2 regions of the Verrucosispora sp. WMMD573 genome follow, and region 2 is predicted to be linked to the other one. Evidence: riboswitches for the same ligand, from Rfam matches in the RefSeq annotation. Region 2 holds a riboswitch; the other holds the start of a gene.
The links. A riboswitch is a leader RNA that binds a small molecule or an ion and turns the genes downstream of it on or off. The one in region 2 is predicted to bind thiamine pyrophosphate.
Positions count from the first base shown of each region.

Region 1: another riboswitch for thiamine pyrophosphate. It lies ahead of O7601_RS02905 (thiamine phosphate synthase); the one in region 2 lies ahead of O7601_RS29110 (ECF transporter S component).

Region 1 is NZ_CP114901.1:630,189-636,036, forward strand. Features, by position in the region: partial or broken gene O7601_RS02885 (thiamine phosphate synthase) at 1-24, opposite strand, end outside; gene O7601_RS02890 (thiazole synthase) at 90-875, opposite strand; gene thiS (sulfur carrier protein ThiS) at 881-1,081, opposite strand; gene thiO (glycine oxidase ThiO) at 1,072-2,253, opposite strand; gene O7601_RS02905 (thiamine phosphate synthase) at 2,247-2,873, opposite strand; TPP riboswitch at 2,868-2,977, opposite strand; gene O7601_RS02910 (ThuA domain-containing protein) at 3,469-5,848, shown strand, end outside.
Region 2 is NZ_CP114901.1:6,426,167-6,432,014, forward strand. Features, by position in the region: gene O7601_RS29100 (TIGR03943 family protein) at 1-705, opposite strand, end outside; gene O7601_RS29105 (permease) at 702-1,643, opposite strand; TPP riboswitch at 1,975-2,080, shown strand; gene O7601_RS29110 (ECF transporter S component) at 2,153-2,743, shown strand; gene O7601_RS29115 (ABC transporter ATP-binding protein) at 2,841-4,280, shown strand; gene O7601_RS29120 (energy-coupling factor transporter transmembrane component T) at 4,277-5,077, shown strand; gene O7601_RS29125 (PHP domain-containing protein) at 5,245-5,848, shown strand, end outside.

The sequences.
Region 1 (5,848 bases), 700 kb from region 2:
CACGATCCCCGAAGGAATCCGGATCTTGGTACGAACCGGCCCCTGGAGGGGCAGATTCGTACCAAGGTCCACGGAATCGGATTGGACTGTCACAGGTCGGGGCGGCCTTCGTCGGGAGTGGAGGCGAGGGCGTGAAAGCGGTGCGGGATGCGGCCGGCGCCATGGGCGAGGCGGCCGGCGGCGATCGCGTACCGCATCGCGGTGGCCATCGCCACCGGGTCCGCGGCCCGGGTCACCGCGCTCGCCAGCAACACCGCGTCACAGCCCAACTCCATGGCCAGCGCCGCGTCGGAGGCGGTGCCGATCCCCGCGTCCAGGATCACCGGCACGGCCACGTCCTGCCGGATGAGCCGGATGTGGTGCGGATTGTTGATCCCCAGGCCGGAGCCGATCGGCGCGCCGGCTGGCATCACCGCCGCGCAACCGACGTCAGCCAGACGCCGTGCCAGCACCGGGTCGTCGGAGGTGTACGGCAGCACGGTGAACCCGTCCTCGACCAGTTCCTCGGCGGCGCGGAGCAGTTCCACCCCGTCGGGCAGCAGCGTCCGCTCGTCGCCGATCACCTCCAGCTTCACCCAGTCGGTTTCGAACGCGTCCCGGGCCAGCCGGGCCACCTTCACCGCCTCGCCCGCCGTGTAGCAGCCCGCGGTGTTGGGCAACAGCCGCACACCGCACCGATCGAGCAGGTCCAACAGGCCACCCGAGCCGCCGGGCACCGTTTCCACCCGGCGCAGCGCCAGGGTGACCAACTCGGTGCCGGACGCCCGGATCGCCTGCTCCAGCACGTGCAGGTTGGCCGCCCCGCCGGTACCGAGGATCAGCCGGGAGGTGAACCGGACGCCGCCCAACTCGAAGGCGCTCGACTCGTGGTCCATCCGGCTCACCCGCCCTGGGCGGCGCTGAGCACCTCGACCCGGTCACCGCCGCGCAGCACCGTCGCCGGCCAGCCGGTACGCGGTACCACCTCACCGTTCACCGCCACCGCGACGCCGCGCTGTTGGCCGGTGATGTCGCGGACCAGGTCGGCCACCGTCAGCCCGTCCGGCAGGCTGCACCCGGCACCGTTCACGGTCAGTTCCACGAGTCGTCCTCCGTCGAGTGCGGAAAAGTGCGAGCGGCCGTTGCGCCCACGACGCCGGGTGAGTCGGCGAACCGGTCCGGCCGGAAGGGTGCCAGCAGTGCGTCGGAGTTGCCGTCCCCCGTGATCAAGTCGGTGATCATGTCTGCGGTGACCGGAGTCAGCACGATCCCGTGCCGGTGGTGGCCGGTGGCGACCAGGACCCCCGGCCGCCCCGGTAACGGGCCCAGGATCGGCGCGTTGTCCGGCGTGCCCGGACGCAGCCCCGCCAGCGTCTCGACCAGGTCGTACTCGGCGATCTCCGGCAGCAGGTCGACGGCGGCCCGCAGCAGCCGCAGCACCGCTCCGGCGGAGACACCGAGGTCGGAGCGCTCTTCGACGGTCGCACCGACGACCACCTCACCGCTGTCGCGCGGCACGAGGTAGACGTGCTCGCCGTCGGCGTACCCCCGGATCACGTGCCGGAAGCCTGGCGGCCCGCCATCGGGCGCGCGCAGCCGCAGCACCTGGCCCTTCACCGGACGGACCGGCAGACCGGTCAGGGCCGCGCTGCCGCAGCCGGCGGCGACCACCGTCGCGCCGGCCGCGACGTCGGACAGCCGGCGTACCGGCTCGGCGACCAGCACCGCGCCCGCCCGCTCCGCCGCCAGCCGCAGCGCCGGCACCAGCCGGCGCGGGTCGACCTGATGGTCGGTGGCGGCGAGCGCGCCGCCACGCACCCGGGGCGCCAGCGCCGGCTCGCGCTCGCGCAGCGGCGACGGGCGCAGCGGCGTCACCGGCAACCCCAACTCCTGCTGGTACGCCCAGAGCCGACGCGCCTCGGCGAGGTCGTCGGTGGTCAGCCCGACCATCAGGGTGCCTTCGGTCCGGTAGCCGATGTCGGTGCCGGTCACCTCGGTCAGTTCGGCGGCGAACCCGGGCCAGCGGCCGGCCGACTCGGTAAGCAGGGCGGTCAGCTCCCGCTCGCCGAAGTACGCCTCGGCGACCGGTGCCAGCATGCCGGCGGCCACCTGCGAGGCACCCGACCCGGGCGCCGGATCGTGCACGACCACCCGCAACCCGCGCGCCGCGCACCGCCAGGCGACCGCCCACCCGATCGGCCCGCCCCCCACGACTGCCACGTCGGGGCGGCGCGGTGGCACCACACCGCTGGTGGCCGGGCGTCCGGTCAACATGTCAGCGCCCGAACCAGCTCGGCGGCGGCGCGGGCGGGATCGGTGGCTCCGGAGAGCGCACCGACCACCGCCACCCCGTACGCGCCGGCGGCCCGCAACTCGGGCACGTCCGCCGCCGTCACCCCACCGATGGCGATCACCGGTACCTCGACCGACTCGACCACCGCCCGAACACCGGCCGCGCCGATCGGCGGGGGCAGCCCGTCCTTGGTGGCGGTGACACGGCACGGTCCCACGCCCAGGTAGCTAGCTCCGGCGGTGACCGCGGCAAGCGCGGTTGCCGGTTCCCGCGCGGTGGCACCCAGCACCGCCGTCGGGCCGAGCACCTCCCGGGCCGCCGCCACGGGCAGGTCGTCGGCACCGACGTGACCACCGGCGGCGCCGGTGGCCAAGGCCACGTGCAGTCGGTCGTTGACCAGGCAGGGCACCCGGTACGGCCTAACCAGGGCCAACACCTGCCGGGTCAGCTCGTACGTCTGCCGGTCGGTGGCGCAGTCCTCGACGCGGACCTGAACCACCAGTTGCTTGTGGACCACCGGGAGCACGGCCCGCAGCACGGCGAGCGGATCCCGCCCGGGTCGGGTGTCGGTGATCAGATGCAGTCGCCCCAGGGACGGCACGGCAACACTCCTCCCTGCGCCGGCATTACCCGGATCAGGTTCGACGGTCGGGGGCTCACAGCCCCCCTCTCAGCCCGGTGCACCGGGCTCCCGTGGGTTCGTTGGGTGTCACCGTACGTCGTTTCGCCGGCTCCGCCAAGCCCATCCTGCGCCACCGGCAGGGGCGCAGCCTGCCCTGTCGTGCCGACTCGCAGCAGCACGGCGGCCAGAAGAACGCGGCGTGCACTGCGGTGCCGGCCGCGCCGCCGCCTTCGAGAAGTTGGACGACCCTGGGGACGTTGACGAGCACTGCGGTCGGTACGACCCCGAGGGTGGGCCTGTTCACTCTCGGCGCCAACCGGCCTCCGCCCGAGGTGCGGGCCGGCAGCCGTGGTGGTTTGGGCGGGCTGTGCCGAAAATGTCAGTTGCGTTTACCGAAACGTTATCCATTGAAACCTTGCCATTAATCGTTCCAGCGGAACTAATTTGTTCAGCGACTCGACATAAATGCTGGGACGGCCACCCTTCGGCAAGGTGGCCGGGCCAGCCCCATCTGGGACGGTCTTCGGCGGGCCGACCCCGTGACCCCTGTCCAGCAAGGACAAAGGAGACCGGAGTGCCCCGAACACCTCGTGCCCGTGCACCCCTGACAGCCGCCTTCCTATCCCTGGGCCTCGCCGCGACCATGCTCCTGGCGGCCCCGGCCGCCCAGGCCGCGCCCGCCCCCGTCGCCCAGGCGGTACCGGAAGCCGCCGCCGAGACGTTCTCGGTGCTGGTCTTCTCCAAGACCGCCGGCTTCCGCCACGCCTCCATCCCAACCGGCATCGCCGCCATCCAGGAACTCGGCGCGGAGCACGGTTTCACCGTCGACACCACTGAGGACGGCGCTGCCTTCACCGACGCCAACCTGGCCCAGTACCGGGCCGTGATCTGGCTCTCCACCACCGGAGACGTGCTCACCGCCGACCAGCAGGCGGCGTTCGAGCGCTACATCCAGGCCGGTGGCGGCTACGCCGGCATCCACGCCGCCGCCGACACCGAGTACAGCTGGGCCTGGTACGGCGAATTAGTGGGGGCGTACTTCAACAGCCACCCGGCCAACCAGCAGGCCACGGTCAAGGTGGAGGATCCGGCTCATCCCTCCACCGCCCACCTGCCGGGACGCTGGTCCCGGTTCGACGAGTGGTACAACTACCGCACCAACCCGCGTGGTTCGGTGCACGTGCTGGCCACCCTCGACGAGACCAGCTACAACGCGGGCTCCGGCGCGATGGGGCCGGACCACCCGATCGCCTGGTGCCAGGACTACGACGGCGGCCGGGCCTGGTACACCGGCGGTGGCCACACCGACGAGTCGTACGCCGAACCGGAGTTCCGCACCCACCTGCTCGGCGGCATCCGCACCGCCGCCGGGATCCAGGGTGCCGACTGCGGTGCGTCGCTTACCGCCAGCTTCGAGAAGGTGACGCTGGACAGCAACACCAGCAACCCGATGGAGCTGGACATCGCGCCCGACGGCCGGGTCTTCTACATCGAACGCGACGGCCGGGTGCAGATCGTCAAGCCGGACACCGGCAACACGGTCACCGCCATCGACCTCGACGTCTTCACCGGCAACGAGGACGGCCTGATCGGCATCCGGCTCGACCCGGACTTCGCCACCAACAACTGGGTGTACCTCTACTACGCCCCGAACGACGGCGTGGCACGCAACGTGCTCTCCCGGTTCACGGTCAGCGGCGACTCGATCGACGCGGCCAGCGAGGAGGTCGTGCTCCAGGTCGACACCCAGCGCAACACCTGCTGCCACGCTGGCGGCACCATGACGTTCGACTCCGCCGGCAACCTCTACCTGGCCACCGGGGACAACACCAACCCGTTCTCGTCGGACGCCTACACGCCGATCGACGAGCGGCCCGGACGCGCCGACTACGACGCGCAGCGCACCTCCGGCAACACCAACGACCTGCGCGGCAAGGTGATCCGGATCCACCCGCAGGACGACGGGACGTACACCATCCCGGAGGGCAACCTCTTCCCGCCGGGTACGGCGCAGACCCGGCCCGAGATCTACGCGATGGGCTTCCGCAACCCGTTCCGGATCGGCATCGACCCGGCCACCGACACCCTCTACGTCGCCGACTACGGCCCGGACGCCGCGTCGGACAACCCCAACCGGGGCCCCGAGGGCCTGGTCGAGTGGAACATCGTCGACGAACCGGGCAACTACGGCTGGCCGTACTGCACGGGCACCAACGAGGCGTACAACGACTACCAGTTCCCCTCCGGCCCGAGCGGGCCGAAGTTCGACTGCGCCGCAGTGGTGAACAACTCGCCGAACAACACCGGCCTGACCAACCTGCCGCCGGCCATCCCGGCCACCGTCGACTACGGCTACGGCGGTGACCCGCGCTACCCCGAGATCGGTGGCGGTGGCGCGCCGATGGGCGGCCCGGTCTACCGGTACGACGCCGACCTCGACTCGGACCGCAAGTGGCCGGCGTACTACGACGGCAAGGCGCTGCTCGGCGAGTGGAACCAGTCGAAGATGTACACGATGCAGGTCACCGAGGACGGCACCGAGCTGGTCGACATCAACCAGTTGCTCACCGGGATGTCCTTCATCCGGCCGATGGACTTCGAGTTCGGTCCGGACGGCGCGATGTACCTGATCGAGTGGGGCAGCGGCTTCGGCGGCAACAACGACAACTCCGGCGTCTACCGGATCGACTACATCGCCGGTGACCGGGCACCGATCGCGGTGGCCAACGCCGAGCCCACCTCCGGGCAGGCCCCGCTGACCGTCGCCTTCTCCAGTGCCGGCTCGCGCGACCCGGACGGCGGCACGCTCACCTACGCCTGGACGTTCGGCGACGGTGGCACCTCCACCGAGGCCAACCCCACCCACACGTACGCCGAGGCGGGCAACTACACCGCCCAGCTCACCGTCACCAACCCCAAGGGTCGTACGGCGGTGGCGAACGTGCCGATCACGG
Region 2 (5,848 bases):
GGACTCGACCTCAAGGTAGGGGATCTCGGCGTCGTTCACCGGATCCCGGCCGAGCCGGTCGCTGTAGCGACCGATCACCTCCACCCAGCTGTCGTCGGGCAACCCGGCCGGTACGTCGCCGGTCAACCCGAGCTTGACCGGGCGTCCGTCGGCGGCGCAGCAGGACAGCACCATCCGGGCCAGGATCGGCTGGCCGTCCGCGCCGGTGGCGATGAAGCCGGTGAGCTGCACCCGCCGATCGCCGATCGACGTACCCCGGTCGAACAGCGCCCGGGAGGCGTAGTCCAGAACGCTTACCTGCACCGGGTCACCCTCGGGCAGCGGCGGGTAGTCCGACTGCTGTTGGCTGCTCAGCGCCGTGCCGGCCTGGCCCGCCGCGTACGACCCGAGCGCCGGCGGGGCGACCAGCAGCAGGCCGAGCACGGGCAGGATCAGCAGCCAACCGATCCTCGGCTCGTGGTGGGCGTGCCCGTGGCCGTCGTGGCCGACGCCCGATCCGTCGGCCGGGGTCAACGCGCGGGGGGCCGGCGGGCGCAACTCGTACCAGAGCGTCATGATCGCGGCGGCGATCAGCAGCAGGCCGGCGGCGATCAGGAAGGGACGCAGGCCCTCCTTGACGTAGCGCAGGTAGAGGTCGGTGACGCTGGCCCGGATCACCGCGCCGCCGAGCAGCAGCAGGATCACCGCCTGCGCCTGCCGGTTCACAGCAGCACCGCCCCGGCGCCGACAGCGACCAGCACGGCCACCACGAAGGTGGTCGGCGCGAACCGGAACGCGAAGCGGCGGCCGAACACGCCGGCCTGCATCGAGATCAACTTGAGATCGACCATCGGCCCCACCACCAGGAAGACCAGTCGGGACGTGAGCGAGAACTGGGACAGCGAGGCGGCGACGAAGGCGTCGGCCTCCGAGCAGAGCGAGAGCAGCACGGCGAGCAGCGCCAGCGCCAGGATCGACAACCACGTGTTGTCGGCCAGGGTCTGCAACCACCGCTCCGGCACCAGCACGTTGATGCTGGCGGCGGCCATCGCGCCGAGCACCAGGAATCCACCGGCGTGGGTCACGTCGTGACGGACGGCGGCCCAGAAGGCCCGCCCCCGGGACGCGTCGTCCAACTCCGGCCGGCGCGGCATCCTGATCCATTCGGTACGCCCGAGTCGCAGCCAGAGCCAACCCATGATCATGGCGACGATCAGGCTGGCGACGCCCCGGGCGAGCACCATCTCGGGGTTGTTCGGGAAGGCGACCGCGGTGGCGGTGAGCACGATCGGGTTGACCGCCGGGGCGGCGAGCAGGAACGCCAGCGCGGCGGCCGGGGTGACGCCCCGCCGGATCAGTGACCCGGCGATCGGCACCGAACCGCATTCGCAGCCCGGCAGCACCACCCCGGCCGCGCTGGCCGCCGGCACCGCCAACGCCGGGTGTCGGGGCAACGCCTTCGCCCAGAAGGATCGGGGTACGAAGACCGCGATCACGGCGGAGAGCAGCACGCCGAAGGCCAGGAACGGCACCGCCTGCACCATGATCGAGACGAAGACGGTGGTCCAGGTCTGGATGCGGGGATCGTCCAGGGCGGCGGCGATCGGCTCCCGAAAGATGATCAGGATGATCAGCAGCGCCGCCAGGACCTCCACCGAGCCGATCCGGTCACCGAGCCAGCGCCGGGGCGGCTCGCCACCGGCGGGCTCCGGGGGACGCGTTTCGATGTCGACGCCCCCGGCCGCGGGTCGCGGCTCGGGCTCGCCCGGCACGGCCCGGTCAGTGTCTGTGGTCACCCGTCGCCCTTCGGCCGTGGCGGATCAGCGGACTGAGATTACCGTCCGGCGGGGATGACGTCGATGGATGTCACAAATATGGCCGGGCTCCGGTCGTCCCCGGCCCACCAGACGAGCCGGAGGCGAGCGCCCGTCGTGACCTGGGGAGATCACATTGCCGGTGGATCTTCCGTGGTGTTAGCGTCGGCGGGACAGACAACACCTCCGACAGGGGAGCGCACAGCGCTGAGAGTGCGGGTCCGCCCGCAGACCCTCCGTACCTGATCTGGGTAATGCCAGCGCAGGGAGTTCGGTCCACCTCCAGCCCGCCACCGTTCGGCGCCGCCGGCCGGGGCGTGCGTCTTGCCTGGTTCGCATCTGGACTGGGAGCAATCATCGTGCAGACCACCGAGAGCAACCGCTGGCGCACCATCGACATCGTGGTGGCGTCGGTCATCGCCGTCGCCTTCGGCGTCATCTTCTGGGCCTGGGGCGTGGTGTGGAGCGCCACCGAGGGCGCCTTCAGCTTCTTCCCGCCGGCACAGACCCTCATCTACGGTGTCTGGCTGGTGCCGGCCGTGCTCGGCGGCCTGGTCATCCGCAAGCCCGGCGCCTCGCTGTACTGCGAACTGCTGGCGGCGATCATCTCGGCCCTGCTGGGCAGCCAGTGGGGCACCATCGTCCTGTTGCAGGGCCTGATGCAGGGTCTCGGCGCCGAACTGGCCTTCGCCGCCTTCCGGTACCGGTCCTACCGACTGCCGGCCGCCCTGCTGGCCGGCGCGCTGACCGGCCTGAGCGCGGCGATCTTCGACTTCGTCTACTGGAACGCCGAACGCGACATCGCCACCTACCGCCTGCCCTACGCCGCGCTCACCATCATCAGCGCCACCGTCATCGCCGGTGCCGGCGCGTACGCCCTCACCCGCGCCCTGGCCCGCACCGGCGTCCTGGACCGCTTCCCCGCCGCCCGCGAACGCCCCCTCGTCTGACCCGGAATCCATCCCACGTTGATCATGAGGTTGGCGGCGGAGTTGATCTCCGAACCAGCCGTCAACCTCATGATCAACGGGAAGAAAGGAGGGTGTTGTGGGTGACGGGGTGGGGGTGCGGGGGTTCGGGTGGCGGCATGCCGGAAGGCGTGGCTGGGCGGTGCGCGGGGTGGATCTGCGGGTGGAGCACGGCGAGAAGGTGCTGCTGCTCGGAGCGTCCGGAGCCGGCAAGAGCACGTTGCTGGCGGCGTTGGCCGGGCTGCTGCCCGAGGACTCCGGGGAGCGGGAAGGCACCATCGAGATCGACGGCCAGCCGGTCGGCGAGGCCCGGGACCGGGTCGGCATCGTCTTCCAGGACCCGCAGTCCCAACTCGTCATGGCCCGCAGCGGCGACGACGTGGCGTTCGGGCTGGAGAACCGGGGCGTGCCGGCCGGACAGATCTGGGCGCGAGTGGACGGGGCACTGGACCGGGTCGGCTTCCCGTACCACCGGGACCGGCCCACCGCGGCGCTCTCCGGCGGCGAACAGCAGCGCCTCGCCCTGGCCGGGGTGCTGGCGCTGCGTCCCGGCCTGCTGCTGCTGGACGAGCCCACCGCCAACCTCGACCCGGCCGGTGCCGCCCTGATCCGCGCGGCGCTCGCCCGGGCGGTGGACGCCGACACCACCCTGATCCTGGTCGAACACCGGGTCGCCGAGGCGCTCCCCCTGGTCGACCGGGTGGTGGTGCTCGAACCCGGCGGCGGGGTCCGCGCCGACGGCTCACCGGAGGCGGTCTTCGCCGCGCACGGCGACTCACTCGCCGCCGAGGGAGTCTGGGTGCCCGGCCGGGAGAACCCGCCACGTCGGGCCGCCGGCCCGGCCGGCGAGGTGCTGCTCACCGCCGAACAGCTCGGCCAGCCACCCCGGCTGGCCGCCACCGACCTGACCGTACGCGCCGGTGAGGCGCTCGCGGTGCTCGGGCCGAACGGCGCCGGGAAGTCCACCCTGGCGCTACTGCTCGGCGGACTCCTCCGGCCCGGCACCGGGCGGCTGGCGGCGAGCCGGGGACTGGCCGGAGTGGACTCGCGGACCGCGCCGCACCGTTGGCGGGCACCGGCGCTGACCCGCCGGATCGGCTCGGTGTTCCAGAATCCCGAGCACCAGTTCGTCACCGGTACGGTCTTCGACGAGTTGGCCCTGGGCCCGCGCCGGACCGGGGCGTCCGAATCGGCGGTGCAGGACCGCGTCACGGAACTGTTGAGCCGGCTGCGGCTGGAGCGGCTCGCCGCCGCCAACCCGTACACCCTCTCCGGTGGCGAGGCGCGGCGGCTGAGCGTGGCGACCGCCCTGGCCACCGCGCCCCGCCTGCTCATCTGCGACGAACCCACCTTCGGCCAGGACCGGCGCACCTGGCGTGAGCTGGTGGATCTCCTCGCCGATCTGCGCGACGCCGGTCACGGCCTGGTCACCGTCACCCACGACGCCGACTTCGTGGCCGCGTTGGCCGACCGTACGCTGGCCCTCGCTCCCCCCGGTCCGGGACCGGAGTCGCGATGATCACCCTGGAGCCGATCGCCCGGCCGGGCGCGCCGCTGGCTCGGCGCAATCCGGTGGCCAAACTGGCAGCGGCGATGTTGTTCGCGTTTCCGCTGATGGCCACGCTGGACCCGGTCACGCCGGCCATCGCGATCGCCGTGGAACTGGCGGTGCTGCCGCTGTTCGGGGTGCACCCCGGGCTGCTGGCCCGACGGGCCTGGCCACTGCTGGCCGCCGGCGGCGGCATCCTGGTCACGCTGGTGCTCTTCGCCGCCGACCGCTCGGGCCGGGTGCTGCTCGACGTGGGGCCGGTCGTGGTGACGTCGGGGGTGCTGGTCACCGCGCTCGGCCTGGTGCTGCGGCTGTTCGCGGTGGCGTTGCCCGGCGTGATCGTCTTCGCCACCACCGACCCGACGGACCTGGCCGACGCGCTGGTGCAGAACGCCAGGGCACCCGCCCGGTTCGCGATCGGCGCATTGGCGGCGTTCCGGTTGGTGCCGCTGCTCGGCCAGGAGTGGCAGATGATCACCATGGCGCGCCGGGCGCGCGGAGTCGAGGCGGGGCGCGACCCGGTGGCCCGACTACGGCTGTTCGTCTCGACGGCGTTCACGCTGCTGGTCGGGGCGATCCGGCGGGGCACCCGGCTCGCGGTGGCGATGGACGCCCGAGGCTTCGACAGCGGCACCCCGCGCACCTTCGCCCGCCGACAGCGTTTCGTCGCGGCCGACTGGCTGCTCGTCGTCGGCGCGACGGCGACCTCCGGGGCCGCGCTGGCCGTCAGCGTGGCGCTCGACACCTTCCGCCCCCTGCTCGGCTGACGCCACCGCCGACACGCGTCGAAGCGGGTTGGTGAGCGGCGGCCCGATCGACGCCACACATGGTCGGGATCGCATGTTCGCATGTTCGCCGCGAAGGTGACACGCCGCGTTCCCCCGCTACGACCAGATTGGCCTGCGACGACTCCTCGATCGATCTGGAGCAGCAGATGGGCCACGGCCACGCGCACCATCACGACCACGACGCCGCCAGCGGGACCGACGTGCCCCCGGCGCTCGACCTGTCCATCCCCGACAGCGACCTGCCGCCGGCCGACCTGAATCGGCGCGGTTTCCTGCGTAACGCCGGCCTGCTCGGTGCCGGCGCGGCCACCACCGTGCTGGCGACCGGCACCCCGGCGGTGGCCGGTGGTCATGACCACGGTCACGGCCACGGGCCCGGCGGAGACCACGGCAGGACAGGCGGGTTCCACTGGCTCGCGGGCGACCACCACATCCACACGCAGTACAGCTCCGACGCCATGTACCGGGTGATCGACCAGGCCCGGCACGCGCGGGCGTACGGCCTGGACTGGATGGTCGTCACCGACCACGGCAGCGCGACGCACGCGAAGATCGGCGTGGAGAAGGTCAACCCGGACATCGTCGCCGCCCGCTCCCGGCTCAAGGATCTGCTGATCTACCAGGGCCTGGAGTGGAACATCCCGGCGGCCGAGCACGCCACCGTCTTCGTGCACCCCGGACGCAACGAGGTCGCCGTGCTCAAGGAGTTCGAGAACTCCTTCGACGGCAGCGTCCGCAGTGCCGGCGACA